3 regions of the Clostridioides sp. LIBA-7678 genome follow, and region 3 is predicted to be linked to each of the others. Evidence: a T-box and tRNA genes for the amino acid it is inferred to sense, from the RefSeq annotation. Region 3 holds a T-box; the other regions hold tRNA genes.
What was found. A T-box is a leader RNA that pairs with one kind of tRNA and senses whether it is charged. The one in region 3 lies ahead of alaS (alanine--tRNA ligase), so its partner is inferred to be a tRNA-Ala.

Region 1 (5,281 bases), 1.2 Mb from region 3:
ATGTGGGGGATTTTACATGGATACAGAAGAAATTATAAATAAGATAAAATCATTAAAGTTACAAAAAGGTATTACATTATCAGGAGGAGAACCATTTTTACAGCCAGAACCATTAGAAGAAGTAGCAAAAGAAGCTAAAAGAAATGGACTGGATGTATGGTCATATACTGGATTCACATTTGAGCAGTTATTAGATAAAAAAAATAGTAGATATTTTAAAAATTTAAATTTACTAAAACAAATTGATATTTTAGTAGATGGAAAGTTTATGGCTGAGAAAAAAGATATAAGTTTAAAGTTCAGAGGTTCATCAAATCAAAGAATAATTGATGTTCAAAAAAGTTTGAAATATAAAAAAGTATTTTTAGTTGAACAATATATGAAAGATGATTTATCCATAGCAGAATAAAATATAAATAGACGGAAGTAAATATAATAATGTATTTACCTCCGTCTATCTTTATGTAATTTTGTTTATTTGCATCATATAAGATGTAATTGTTAAATAAAAATGCTTATCGTGTATTTTATTTAACTCTTTTATAAGCTGGATGATTCTAATAGATAGTTTCTAAAGGATATACAAGTATTAATTTATGGATTCTTTGCTAAGAAACTAGAATGTTTAGTTGTTATGTAAAAATCTTTAGTTACTATAAGAGAAGAATTCAAATAAATGATTAAATGTTGACAAGGAGCTCAGAAAGTAATTTACCTAGTGCCATCAAGATTGGTATTAAGCATTTTAAAAAATAGAAAATCTTTAAAATGAATATTTTTAATAATATTTCTTGGTTTGTATCTTTCTTATAAACAAATTTTATAGTATAAATCAATTAAGTAAATAAGTCTAATTACATATAATACATATATTTGTATAAAAAATATTAAATTTTGTAATTTGTGGATAAATATGTTTATAATGTGGATAATATTTAATATAATAAGTTAAAACAATATGAATCAGTTGTTTATAATGTGGATAATATAACCATATGTAAATAAATGAGATACTTGAAAGTAAAAAATGTGAAAAAAGTTATTGACTCTAAAAGGAAAAGTTGGTATAGTAATACTTGTCCTCAAGAAAAGGGCAAACAGATAAAGCATAAAGAACTTTGAAAATTAAACAGTAGGTTAATTTATAAAACAAGAAACAAACCATAAAGCCAGATATTTTGATAACAATAGTATCTGAGCCTGATAAACTTTTATTTGAGAGTTTGATCCTGGCTCAGGATGAACGCTGGCGGCGTGCCTAACACATGCAAGTTGAGCGATTTACTTCGGTAAAGAGCGGCGGACGGGTGAGTAACGCGTGGGTAACCTACCCTGTACACACGGATAACATACCGAAAGGTATGCTAATACGGGATAACATATTTGAGAGGCATCTCTTAAATATCAAAGGTGAGCCAGTACAGGATGGACCCGCGTCTGATTAGCTAGTTGGTAAGGTAATGGCTTACCAAGGCGACGATCAGTAGCCGACCTGAGAGGGTGATCGGCCACATTGGAACTGAGACACGGTCCAAACTCCTACGGGAGGCAGCAGTGGGGAATATTGCACAATGGGCGAAAGCCTGATGCAGCAACGCCGCGTGAGTGATGAAGGCCTTCGGGTCGTAAAACTCTGTCCTCAAGGAAGATAATGACGGTACTTGAGGAGGAAGCCCCGGCTAACTACGTGCCAGCAGCCGCGGTAATACGTAGGGGGCTAGCGTTATCCGGATTTACTGGGCGTAAAGGGTGCGTAGGCGGTCTTTCAAGTCAGGAGTGAAAGGCTACGGCTCAACCGTAGTAAGCTCTTGAAACTGGGAGACTTGAGTGCAGGAGAGGAGAGTGGAATTCCTAGTGTAGCGGTGAAATGCGTAGATATTAGGAGGAACACCAGTTGCGAAGGCGGCTCTCTGGACTGTAACTGACGCTGAGGCACGAAAGCGTGGGGAGCAAACAGGATTAGATACCCTGGTAGTCCACGCTGTAAACGATGAGTACTAGGTGTCGGGGGTTACCCCCCTCGGTGCCGCAGCTAACGCATTAAGTACTCCGCCTGGGAAGTACGCTCGCAAGAGTGAAACTCAAAGGAATTGACGGGGACCCGCACAAGTAGCGGAGCATGTGGTTTAATTCGAAGCAACGCGAAGAACCTTACCTAAGCTTGACATCCCAATGACATCTCCTTAATCGGAGAGTTCCCTTCGGGGACATTGGTGACAGGTGGTGCATGGTTGTCGTCAGCTCGTGTCGTGAGATGTTGGGTTAAGTCCCGCAACGAGCGCAACCCTTGTCTTTAGTTGCCATCATCAAGTTGGGCACTCTAGAGAGACTGCCAGGGATAACCTGGAGGAAGGTGGGGATGACGTCAAATCATCATGCCCCTTATGCTTAGGGCTACACACGTGCTACAATGGGTAGTACAGAGGGTTGCCAAGCCGTAAGGTGGAGCTAATCCCTTAAAGCTACTCTCAGTTCGGATTGTAGGCTGAAACTCGCCTACATGAAGCTGGAGTTACTAGTAATCGCAGATCAGAATGCTGCGGTGAATGCGTTCCCGGGTCTTGTACACACCGCCCGTCACACCACGGGAGTTGGAGACGCCCGAAGCCGATTATCTAACCTTTTGGAAGAAGTCGTCGAAGGTGGAATCAATAACTGGGGTGAAGTCGTAACAAGGTAGCCGTATCGGAAGGTGCGGCTGGATCACCTCCTTTCTAAGGAGAATTGCCTACTGTTTAATTTTGAAAGTTCTTTATGAACTTCATATTTGGGGGTGTAGCTCAGTTGGGAGAGCACTTGCCTTGCAAGCAAGGGGTCAGGAGTTCGACTCTCCTCATCTCCACCATTTAAGAGCATATTACTTAAATCTTTGATTTATCTAGTAGACTCTTACATTGCACTTTAAGCAACAGAATAAACTGAACGAATGTGAAGTTTGTTTGTTGGCGACGTGCGTTAGCACTTTAAGCAACGGGATTTATCCGTTGGCGTTGTGCGTTAGCACTTTGAAAACTGCATATATATTTAGTGATATGACATCTAATTTGTAATATATAAAGCTGATAACTTTTAAAAATTATCAAGTTGATAGACTTTAATCTATCAAACCTTTTTAACTGGTCAAGTTATTAAGGGTGCAGGGCGGATGCCTTGGCACTAGGAGCCGATGAAGGACGTGATAAGCTGCGATAAGCTTCGGGGAGTTGCACGTAAACTTTGATCCGAAGATTTCCGAATGAGGAAACTCACTTAGAGTAATGTCTAAGTATCATTAAGTGAATACATAGCTTAATGAGGGGAACTCAGGGAACTGAAACATCTAAGTACCTGAAGGAAGAGAAAGAAATTCGATTCCGTAAGTAGCGGCGAGCGAACGCGGAAGAGCCCAAACCAATAAAGTTTTCTTTATTGGGGTTGCGGACATATCATAACGAAGAGGTATCGTAATTGAAGAGGTTTGGAAAGACCCACCACAGAAGGTAATAGTCCTGTATGTTAAACGAGAAAACTTTAGATATGATCCAGAGTACCACGGGACACGTGAAACCCTGTGGGAAGCAGGAGGGACCACCCTCCAAGGCTAAATACTACCTAGTGACCGATAGCGTATAGTACCGTGAGGGAAAGGTGAAAAGAACCCCGGGAGGGGAGTGAAATAGAACCTGAAACCCTGCACTTACAAGCTGTGGAAGCACATTTCTTGTGTGACCGCGTACTTTTTGTAGAACGGGCCAACGAGTTACGTTAAGTAGCAAGGTTAAGTACTTAAGGTGTGGAGCCGTAGCGAAAGCGAGTTTTAACTGAGCGTTCAGTTACTTGACGTAGACCCGAAACCGGGCGACCTACCCATGAGCAGGATGAAGCGAAAGTAAAATTTCGTGGAGGTCCGAACCCACGAGCGTTGAAAAGCTCGGGGATGACTTGTGGGTAGCGGTGAAATTCCAATCGAGCCCGGAGATAGCTGGTTCTCCCCGAAATAGCTTTAGGGCTAGCCTCAAGGTGAGAGATACGGAGGTAGAGCACTGAATGTCCTAGGGGGTATTGCACCTACCGAAGACTATCAAACTCCGAATGCCGTCATCTTATACTTGGGAGTCAGACTGTGGGTGATAAGATTCATAGTCGAAAGGGCAACAGCCCAGATCGTCAGCTAAGGTCCCTAAATGTAAGTTAAGTGGTAAAGGATGTGGGATTGCACAGACAACCAGGATGTTGGCTTAGAAGCAGCCACTCATTCAAAGAGTGCGTAATAGCTCACTGGTCGAGTGATCCTGCGCCGAAGATTTCCGGGGCTAAAACTTACTACCGAAGCTACGGCATCATTATGATGGGTAGGGGAGCTTCCCATACGGGTTGAAGCATGACCGTAAGGACATGTGGACAGTATGGGAGTGAGAATGTTGGCATGAGTAGCGAGATGTGGGTGAGAATCCCACAGGCCGTAAACCCAAGGTTTCCAGGGGAAGGTTCGTCCGCCCTGGGTTAGTCGGGACCTAAGCTGAGGCCGAAAGGCGTAGGTGATGGACAACAGGTTGATATTCCTGTACTACCGATAACCGTTTGAGAGATGGGATGACACAGTAGGATAAGCTAAGCACACTGTTGGTTATGTGTGCCCAAGCATTGAGGCAGTCAGAGTAGGTAAATCCGCTTTGATAATGCTGGGATGTGATGGGGAGCGAAATTTAGTAGCGAAGTAGCTGATTTCACACTGTCAAGAAAAGTCTCTATCGAGGTTAAAGGTACCCGTACCGCAAACCGACACAGGTGGGTGAGGAGAGTATCCTAAGGCCCGCGAGAGAACTGTTGTTAAGGAACTCGGCAAAATGACCCCGTAACTTAGGGATAAGGGGTGCCACCATCCGGTGGCCGCAGAGAATAGGCCCAAGCGACTGTTTACCAAAAACATAGGTTTCTGCTAAGTCGCAAGACGATGTATAGGAGCTGACGCCTGCCCGGTGCTGGAAGGTTAAGGGGATCTGTTAGAGCAATCGAAGCAGTGAACTTAAGCCCCAGTAAACGGCGGCCGTAACTATAACGGTCCTAAGGTAGCGAAATTCCTTGTCGGGTAAGTTCCGACCCGCACGAAAGGCGTAACGATTTGGGCACTGTCTCAACAACAGACTCGGTGAAATTGTAATTCCGGTGAAGATGCCGGATACCTGCGACAGGACGGAAAGACCCCATGGAGCTTTACTGTAGCTTGACATTGGGTCTTGGTACTACATGTACAGGATAGGTGGGAGGCTTTGAAACCAGGACGCCAGTTTTGGCGGAGCCA
Region 2 (5,281 bases), 1.2 Mb from region 3:
TACTGGGGCTTAAGTTCACTGCTTCGATTGCTCTAACAGATCCCCTTAACCTTCCAGCACCGGGCAGGCGTCAGCTCCTATACATCGTCTTGCGACTTAGCAGAAACCTATGTTTTTGGTAAACAGTCGCTTGGGCCTATTCTCTGCGGCCACCGGATGGTGGCACCCCTTATCCCTAAGTTACGGGGTCATTTTGCCGAGTTCCTTAACAACAGTTCTCTCGCGGGCCTTAGGATACTCTCCTCACCCACCTGTGTCGGTTTGCGGTACGGGTACCTTTAACCTCGATAGAGACTTTTCTTGACAGTGTGAAATCAGCTACTTCGCTACTAAATTTCGCTCCCCATCACATCCCAGCATTATCAAAGCGGATTTACCTACTCTGACTGCCTCAATGCTTGGGCACACATAACCAACAGTGTGCTTAGCTTATCCTACTGTGTCATCCCATCTCTCAAACGGTTATCGGTAGTACAGGAATATCAACCTGTTGTCCATCACCTACGCCTTTCGGCCTCAGCTTAGGTCCCGACTAACCCAGGGCGGACGAACCTTCCCCTGGAAACCTTGGGTTTACGGCCTGTGGGATTCTCACCCACATCTCGCTACTCATGCCAACATTCTCACTCCCATACTGTCCACATGTCCTTACGGTCATGCTTCAACCCGTATGGGAAGCTCCCCTACCCATCATAATGATGCCGTAGCTTCGGTAGTAAGTTTTAGCCCCGGAAATCTTCGGCGCAGGATCACTCGACCAGTGAGCTATTACGCACTCTTTGAATGAGTGGCTGCTTCTAAGCCAACATCCTGGTTGTCTGTGCAATCCCACATCCTTTACCACTTAACTTACATTTAGGGACCTTAGCTGACGATCTGGGCTGTTGCCCTTTCGACTATGAATCTTATCACCCACAGTCTGACTCCCAAGTATAAGATGACGGCATTCGGAGTTTGATAGTCTTCGGTAGGTGCAATACCCCCTAGGACATTCAGTGCTCTACCTCCGTATCTCTCACCTTGAGGCTAGCCCTAAAGCTATTTCGGGGAGAACCAGCTATCTCCGGGCTCGATTGGAATTTCACCGCTACCCACAAGTCATCCCCGAGCTTTTCAACGCTCGTGGGTTCGGACCTCCACGAAATTTTACTTTCGCTTCATCCTGCTCATGGGTAGGTCGCCCGGTTTCGGGTCTACGTCAAGTAACTGAACGCTCAGTTAAAACTCGCTTTCGCTACGGCTCCACACCTTAAGTGCTTAACCTTGCTACTTAACGTAACTCGTTGGCCCGTTCTACAAAAAGTACGCGGTCACACAAGAAATGTGCTTCCACAGCTTGTAAGTGCAGGGTTTCAGGTTCTATTTCACTCCCCTCCCGGGGTTCTTTTCACCTTTCCCTCACGGTACTATACGCTATCGGTCACTAGGTAGTATTTAGCCTTGGAGGGTGGTCCCTCCTGCTTCCCACAGGGTTTCACGTGTCCCGTGGTACTCTGGATCATATCTAAAGTCTTCTCGTTTAACATACAGGACTATTACCTTCTGTGGTGGGTCTTTCCAAACCTCTTCAATTACGATACCTCTTCGTTATGATATGTCCGCAACCCCAATAAAGAAAACTTTATTGGTTTGGGCTCTTCCGCGTTCGCTCGCCGCTACTTACGGAATCGAATTTCTTTCTCTTCCTTCAGGTACTTAGATGTTTCAGTTCCCTGAGTTCCCCTCATTAAGCTATGTATTCACTTAATGATACTTAGACATTACTCTAAGTGAGTTTCCTCATTCGGAAATCTTCGGATCAAAGTTTACGTGCAACTCCCCGAAGCTTATCGCAGCTTATCACGTCCTTCATCGGCTCCTAGTGCCAAGGCATCCGCCCTGCACCCTTAATAACTTGACCAGTTAAAAAGGTTTGATAGATTAAAGTCTATCAACTTGATAATTTTTAAAAGTTATCAGCTTTATATATTACAAATTAGATGTCATATCACTAAATATATATGCAGTTTTCAAAGTGCTAACGCACAACGCCAACAAACAAACTTCACATTCGTTCAGTTTATTCTGTTGCTTAAAGTGCTAACGCACAAGCTTGTATAAAAATAAGCTTAAAGTGCAATGTAAGAGTCTACTAGATAAATCAAAGATTTAAGTAATATGCTCTTAAATGGTGGAGATGAGGAGAGTCGAACTCCTGACCCCTTGCTTGCAAGGCAAGTGCTCTCCCAACTGAGCTACACCCCCAAATATGAAGTTCATAAAGAACTTTCAAAATTAAACAGTAGGCAATTCTCCTTAGAAAGGAGGTGATCCAGCCGCACCTTCCGATACGGCTACCTTGTTACGACTTCACCCCAGTTATTGATTCCACCTTCGACGACTTCTTCCAAAAGGTTAGATAATCGGCTTCGGGCGTCTCCAACTCCCGTGGTGTGACGGGCGGTGTGTACAAGACCCGGGAACGCATTCACCGCAGCATTCTGATCTGCGATTACTAGTAACTCCAGCTTCATGTAGGCGAGTTTCAGCCTACAATCCGAACTGAGAGTAGCTTTAAGGGATTAGCTCCACCTTACGGCTTGGCAACCCTCTGTACTACCCATTGTAGCACGTGTGTAGCCCTAAGCATAAGGGGCATGATGATTTGACGTCATCCCCACCTTCCTCCAGGTTATCCCTGGCAGTCTCTCTAGAGTGCCCAACTTAATGATGGCAACTAAAGACAAGGGTTGCGCTCGTTGCGGGACTTAACCCAACATCTCACGACACGAGCTGACGACAACCATGCACCACCTGTCACCAATGTCCCCGAAGGGAACTCTCCGATTAAGGAGATGTCATTGGGATGTCAAGCTTAGGTAAGGTTCTTCGCGTTGCTTCGAATTAAACCACATGCTCCGCTACTTGTGCGGGTCCCCGTCAATTCCTTTGAGTTTCACTCTTGCGAGCGTACTTCCCAGGCGGAGTACTTAATGCGTTAGCTGCGGCACCGAGGGGGGTAACCCCCGACACCTAGTACTCATCGTTTACAGCGTGGACTACCAGGGTATCTAATCCTGTTTGCTCCCCACGCTTTCGTGCCTCAGCGTCAGTTACAGTCCAGAGAGCCGCCTTCGCAACTGGTGTTCCTCCTAATATCTACGCATTTCACCGCTACACTAGGAATTCCACTCTCCTCTCCTGCACTCAAGTCTCCCAGTTTCAAGAGCTTACTACGGTTGAGCCGTAGCCTTTCACTCCTGACTTGAAAGACCGCCTACGCACCCTTTACGCCCAGTAAATCCGGATAACGCTAGCCCCCTACGTATTACCGCGGCTGCTGGCACGTAGTTAGCCGGGGCTTCCTCCTCAAGTACCGTCATTATCTTCCTTGAGGACAGAGTTTTACGACCCGAAGGCCTTCATCACTCACGCGGCGTTGCTGCATCAGGCTTTCGCCCATTGTGCAATATTCCCCACTGCTGCCTCCCGTAGGAGTTTGGACCGTGTCTCAGTTCCAATGTGGCCGATCACCCTCTCAGGTCGGCTACTGATCGTTGCCTTGGTAAGCCATTACCTTACCAACTAGCTAATCAGACGCGGGTCCATCCTGTACTGGCTCACCTTTGATATTTAAGAGATGCCTCTCAAATATGTTATCCCGTATTAGCATACCTTTCGGTATGTTATCCGTGTGTACAGGGTAGGTTACCCACGCGTTACTCACCCGTCCGCCGCTCTTTACCGAAGTAAATCGCTCAACTTGCATGTGTTAGGCACGCCGCCAGCGTTCATCCTGAGCCAGGATCAAACTCTCAAATAAAAGTTTATCAGGCTCAGATACTATTGTTATCAAAATATCTGGCTTTATGGTTTGTTTCTTGTTTATAAATTAACCTACTGTTTAATTTTCAAAGTTCTTTTGTCGTATTTTTGTGCTCCTTTTGGGCACTCATATATAATACCATCTATATGATTTCAAGTCAACGCTTTTTTAACTTTTATTTTAAATATTTTTTTGTCAAAACAAAAATAGCCTATATTAATGCATTTTAACTGCTTTAATACAAGCTATTTACATATTCAGACTTATTTATATAGTAACTTTAACTTAGATATTTTTGTATTCCTATGTATATCGCCCATGCTATCTTCTCTTGATATGTTTCATCAGTCAAAAGTTTACATTCTTTTTCATTCGATAAAAAACCACACTCTATTAGTACTGATGGAATATTGTTCTCTTTTAAAAGATATATATCATCTCTAGGCTTGACTTCTCTATTATTTGTTTTATCTACTACTCTTTTAAGTTCTTCTTGAATACACTTTGATAGCTCTTTACTATCTTGTTTGTCTTTAGGATAAAAAGTTTGAGCTCCATAGTATTTTGATTGTTCAAATGCATTGAGATGTATGGAGACGAACATGTTAGCATTAGAATTGGATATCATTTCTTTCCTATTTTTCAAATTTTCATTATACTTTTGTCTTGTTGTTTTATTATTTCCCTCTTTGTAAAGACTACTATCATCTTCTCTAGTCAATATTACAAGACCTCCACTTGATTCTATAAGCTCTCTAAGCTTAAGTGTTATAGCTAAGTTAATATCCTTTTCAGATGTGCTCTTATCCTTATTTAACGCACCTGGGTCAATACCCCCATGACCAGCGTCTAAAATTATTGTTTTATTTGTTACTGGCATATACTTAATAACATCTTCAGATATATTTTTCACTTCAAATATTGACACTATTACTAGGCACACCATAACAAAACTAAAAATTATATGTTTTATGTACTTTCTCACAACATCACCCTGTATATGTATACTTATAAAAACACTATAATATTCCAAATATTAGTACAAACATTTAAATTCTCCTTTTCTAATTATCAATTTCCATTTATTATATTGATTTATCAATATCGATATATGTGCTTTACAATATTATATATTATTAACCTCTTTAATTTAATACTCTTATCTACTATTGAATAACTATTATTTTGACAACAAATCATATAATTTATAATAACATAGTCTACGAATTATACTAATGTATATTCATAGACTATGTTATTATAGTATATAAAATTTTTAATTATTAATATATAAACTACTTTTGTTAATAATGCTATTGCATTAAATAAATCTAATGCATAGTCTTTCCATTATATAAATAAAAAAGGATGCTTTCCCTACAGAAAAACATCCTAATAAAATATCTTATTATTTTATTGTATATCACTCTTAATTCAAACCCAACATTTTTAACATACAAATACTTTTTAAATAAA
Region 3 (5,281 bases):
ACTTTGCATTCCAATTTATAGAAGGTGAAGGAATACTTTTATTATTAGACATGCTAGGAATTGCTGGTTCAAGTGGTTCTGCTTGTACTTCTGGTTCATTAGACCCTTCACATGTACTTCTTGCAATAGGTTTACCACATGAAATAGCACATGGTTCATTAAGACTTACAGTTGGAGATTTTACAACAGATGATGATATAGATTATATATTAGAAAATTTACCAAATGTTATAGAGAGACTTAGAAGTATGTCACCACTTTATGATGATGCAAAGAAACAAGGCTTAGTAAAATAGACAGAGAGATAAAGCATAAAAAATAGACATAAATTGAGTAGGAGGAAAAAATAATGCAATATAGTGATAAAGTTATGGAACATTTTATGAATCCAAGAAATATGGGAGAAATTGATAATGCAAGTGGTGTAGGTGAAGTTGGAAACCCTACTTGTGGAGATATAATGAAGATATTTTTAGACATAGAAGGAGATGTAATAAAGGATGTTAAGTTTAAAACATTCGGCTGTGGTTCAGCTATAGCAAGTTCTTCTATGGCAACTGAAATGATAAAAGGTAGAACTATAAAAGATGCATTAGAACTTACAAATAAGGCTGTTGCTGAAGCTTTAGATGGTTTACCACCAGTAAAGATGCACTGTTCAGTTCTAGCAGAACAAGCTGTAAAAGCAGCACTTATAGATTATGCTCAAAAGAATAATATCCATATACCAGAATTGGATGGATATGTTATAGATGATGCTCATGACCATGATGTAGAGGAAGAAGAATAAAAATAAGTGATTGTATCTTGAGAAAGTTTAAAATGATTTAAAAGAAGTATTAATGATATAATTAGGACATAAAAAATAGCTGTTTGTAAAATGGCTATTTTTTATTGCCTAAATTAAGTGTTTTAAATTGATTTAGAAGTTAATTAGTTAACAAAATATATCCATAAGATTCAAATAATAAAGATGATTATTTTTTTAGAAAATAGAACAAGCTATATTTTAAATAAGTACAATGCTTGCTCTATATGGTATAATAATAAGTAATGCAAAAGATGAGGTGAAATTTGTTTATGAATAAAAAAGTAATGATAGGTATGAGTGGAGGAGTGGATAGCTCTGTAGCTGCATATCTTTTAAAACAACAAGGTTATGATGTCATTGGTGTTACTATGAAATTGTGGCAAGATGATGACGATGTTGAAAATGAAGGTGGTTGTTGTTCTTTATCAGCAGTTGAAGATGCTAGAAGAGTAGCAAATAAAATAGGTATACCATTTTATGTTCTAAATTTTAGAGAAGTATTTAAAGAAAAAGTAATAGATTATTTTATAGATGAATATTTAGAAGGAAAAACTCCTAATCCTTGTATAGCTTGTAATAAGCACATAAAATTTGATGATTTTTATAAAAAAGCCAGACAAATAGGTTGTGATTATGTAGCTACAGGTCACTATGCAAAGATAGAAAAGGATGAAAGTACAGGAAGGTATTTGCTAAAAAAATCTGTTACAGATAAAAAAGACCAAACTTATGCACTTTATAATCTTACACAAGAACAACTAGAACATACTTTATTGCCAATAGGTGATTATGAAAAAGATAGGGTAAGAGAAATTGCTAAAGAAATGGGCATGGCAGTTCACAATAAGCCTGACAGTCAAGAAATTTGCTTTGTAAAAGATAATGACTATGCAAATTATGTAAAAAAACATTCTAAAAAACGTATTGAAGAAGGTTTTTTTGTAGATACTAAAGGCAATATACTTGGAAAACACAAAGGTATACTATATTATACAATAGGTCAAAGAAAAGGACTTGGAATTACTTTTGGAAAGCCAATGTTTGTAATAGATATAAATCCAATAAATAATACTATAGTTCTTGGAGACAATGAAGAATTGTTCAAAAAAGAACTTATTGCAAAAGATGTTAACTTTATATCAATAGATAAATTAGAAGAACCATTAAGAGTTCAGGCAAAAATAAGATATTCAGCAAAACCATCACCAGCAACTATTCATAAAATAGGAGAAGATACTATTAAAATAGTTTTTGATGAAGCTCAAAGAGCAATTACTAAAGGTCAATCTGTGGTAATGTATGATGGAGATATTGTAGTAGGTGGAGGAATAATCGAGAAAAGTTTATAAAAACATCTAAAAAATTTAAAAAATAAATAATAAAGTATATTAAAGTGGAATAAAGTTTATAAAATAAATTTATTGTATATGAAAATATAGTATTGATTAATTTTGTAAAATTTAGTAATATAATTAGTATATTAATTAAAAAGCAAATACAGTGATGAGGAATAGTAAAATATTTGATGTCTTACAGAGAGAGGGAAAATGCTGGAAGCCCTTAGAATATAATATTTGAAGCAGCCTTTTAGTAGCAATCTTGAATAATTTATCTTATGTAAAGAAGATATAAGTAGAGATTGACGGTAGTTACGTTATAGCTAAGGTTTTCCGAAGATATCATAATTTTTATGATAATTAGGGTGGTACCGCGATTGTCCTCGCCCCTATAAATTTATTTATAGGGACGAGGTTTTTTATTTAAACGAAAAAATAAAATTTATTAGGAGGAACATAATATGGAAAAGATGGGATTAAATGAAATAAGAAGTAAGTTTTTAGAGTTTTTTGAGTCAAAAGGTCATTATGTGGCAAATAGTTATTCTTTAGTACCAAACAATGATAAGAGTTTATTACTTATAAATTCAGGTATGGCACCTTTGAAAAACTATTTTTCAGGTGTAGAAGTACCTCCAAATGTAAGAATGTGTACATCTCAAAAATGTATAAGAACTGGAGATATAGAAAATGTAGGGATAACTGCAAGACATGCTACATTCTTTGAAATGATGGGTAACTTCTCATTTGGAGATTACTTTAAAAGAGAGTCAATCAAATGGGGTTGGGAATTTGTTACAGAATGGTTAAATATACCAGAAGATAAAATATGGGTGACTGTATATGAAGAAGATGATGATTCTTATGATATATGGGCAAAAGAAATGAATTTCCCAGAAGAAAGAATGGTTAGACTTGGTAAGGATGATAACTTCTGGGAAATAGGTACAGGTCCTTGTGGTCCTTGTTCAGAAATTTATTTTGATAGAGGAGAAGAGTATGGATGTGATAATCCAGATTGTAAACCAGGGTGTGATTGCGACCGCTATTTGGAATTCTGGAACCATGTATTTACTCAATTTGATAGAGATGAAGAAGGAAACTATAGCTTATTAGAAAGTAAAAATATAGATACAGGTATGGGTCTTGAAAGAATGGGATGTATCATGCAAGGTGTTGATACTATCTTTGAAGTAGATACAATTAAGTCTATATTAGAAGCTGTTGAGAAACTAACTGGAGTAAAGTATGGAGTGAATCCAAAAAATGATATTTCACTAAGAATAATAACTGACCATATAAGAGCTGTAACATTCTTAGTTAGTGATGGAGTACTTCCATCAAATGAAGGAAGAGGATATGTCCTTAGAAGACTTCTTAGACGTGCTGCTCGTCATGGTAAATTATTAGGTGTAAAAGAATTATTTTTACAAAAGCTAATAGATGAAGTTATAAAAGTAAATGATAAAGCATATCCAGTTTTAGTTGAGAAAGAAAGCTACATTAAAAAAGTAGTCGGTATAGAAGAAGAAAAATTCAATGAAACTATAGACCAAGGAACAGAAATATTAAACTCTTATATAGAAGTATTAAAAAGTGAAGGAAAAACTGTTTTAAGTGGTCAAGAAGCTTTTAAATTATATGATACTTATGGCTTCCCTATAGACTTGACTAAGGAAATCTTAGAAGAAGAACATTTATCTGTAGATGAAGAAGCTTTTAATGAAGAAATGGAAAAACAAAAAGAAAGAGCTAGAAATGCTAGAGGAAATATGGATGGAGAAAGCTGGAAAGAAGACCCTCTATCAAAATTAGAAACTACAGTTGACAGTATATTTAATGGATATAGTGAAATATATGGCGAAGGAACTATTGAAGCTATAGTTAAAGATGATGAGTTAGTTCAAAGTGCAAAAGAAGGCGATAAGGTATCTATAGTACTAGACAATACTACTTTCTATCCTGAAGGTGGAGGACAAGTTGGAGATTGTGGATTAATAACTAATGAAAATTTAGTTGTAGAAGTACTAAATACTAAAAAAGGAGCTAATAATAGTATAAAACACATAGGTATAATAAAATCAGGAAAAATAAGCAATGGAGATAAAGTGAAGACACTAGTAGACAGAGAAATTAGAATGTCAGCTGCAAGAAATCACAGTGCTACACATTTACTTCATAAGGCATTAAAAGAAGTATTAGGAGACCATGTTAATCAGGCTGGTTCTTTAGTTACTCCAGAAAGACTTAGATTTGATATTACTCACTTTGAAGCTATATCAAATGAAGAATTAAAAGTAATAGAAGAAAAAGTAAATAATGTTATTTTATCATCTTTAGACATAAAATGTGATATTATGAATATAAAGGAAGCTAAAGAAAAAGGAGCTACAGCACTATTTGGTGAAAAATATGGTGATGAGGTAAGAGTAGTTTCTATGGGAGATTATTCTACAGAACTTTGTGGAGGAACTCACTTGACAAATACTTCTCAAGTAGGAATGTTCAAGATATTATCTGAAGGTGGGGTAGCAGCAGGTGTAAGAAGGATAGAAGCGATAACAGGAAAAGCTGTTTATGAATATCTAAAAGAAAGAGATGGAATTATCTCTGAAGTTTGTGTAAACTTAAAATCTAAGGAAGATAATTTAATTCAAAGAATAAGCTCTTTATTGGAAGAGAATAAAAATTTATCTAAAGAATTACATGATATGAAAGCTAAGATGAGTTTACAATCAGCTGATTCTATTTTTGATTCTAAAGTTGAAGTAAATGGAGTTAATTTAATAACTAATAAATTTGAAGGTATGGACATGGATACACTAAGAGAAACAGCAGATAATTTAAGAGATAAGCTTGGTTCTGGTGTAGTGGTACTAGCAAATGTAGTAGATGATAAAGTTAACTTTGTAGTTACTGCCACTAAAGATGTATTAGACAAGGGAATACATTCAGGTAATATTGTCAGAGAAGTTGCAAAAATAGCTGGAGGAAAAGGTGGTGGAAGACCTAATATGGCACAAGCAGGAGCTAGTGATGTATCTAAGGTTGACCAAGCTTTAAGCTATGCAAGTGAGGTTATTAAGACACAAGTTAAATAACATTCACTTAAGGAGGTTTTTAATTTGGAAAA

Region 1: it has a tRNA-Ala gene. The T-box ahead of alaS (alanine--tRNA ligase) is inferred to sense a tRNA for this amino acid. The anticodon was not compared.
Region 2: it has a tRNA-Ala gene. The T-box ahead of alaS (alanine--tRNA ligase) is inferred to sense a tRNA for this amino acid. The anticodon was not compared.

Annotation. Positions count from the first base shown of each region.
Region 1 is NZ_CP196987.1:145,691-150,971, forward strand. It holds gene nrdG (anaerobic ribonucleoside-triphosphate reductase activating protein) at 1-409, shown strand, start outside; rRNA gene ACTG46_RS01015 (16S ribosomal RNA) at 1,212-2,714, shown strand; tRNA gene ACTG46_RS01020 (tRNA-Ala) at 2,770-2,845, shown strand; rRNA gene ACTG46_RS01025 (23S ribosomal RNA) at 3,119-5,281, shown strand, end outside.
Region 2 is NZ_CP196987.1:128,064-133,344, reverse strand. It holds rRNA gene ACTG46_RS00875 (23S ribosomal RNA) at 1-1,900, opposite strand, end outside; tRNA gene ACTG46_RS00870 (tRNA-Ala) at 2,169-2,244, opposite strand; rRNA gene ACTG46_RS00865 (16S ribosomal RNA) at 2,300-3,802, opposite strand; gene cwlD (N-acetylmuramoyl-L-alanine amidase CwlD) at 4,086-4,790, opposite strand.
Region 3 is NZ_CP196987.1:1,324,042-1,329,322, forward strand. It holds gene nifS (cysteine desulfurase NifS) at 1-296, shown strand, start outside; gene nifU (Fe-S cluster assembly scaffold protein NifU) at 350-790, shown strand; gene mnmA (tRNA 2-thiouridine(34) synthase MnmA) at 1,081-2,160, shown strand; T-box leader at 2,303-2,542, shown strand; gene alaS (alanine--tRNA ligase) at 2,610-5,249, shown strand; gene ACTG46_RS06435 (IreB family regulatory phosphoprotein) at 5,274-5,281, shown strand, end outside.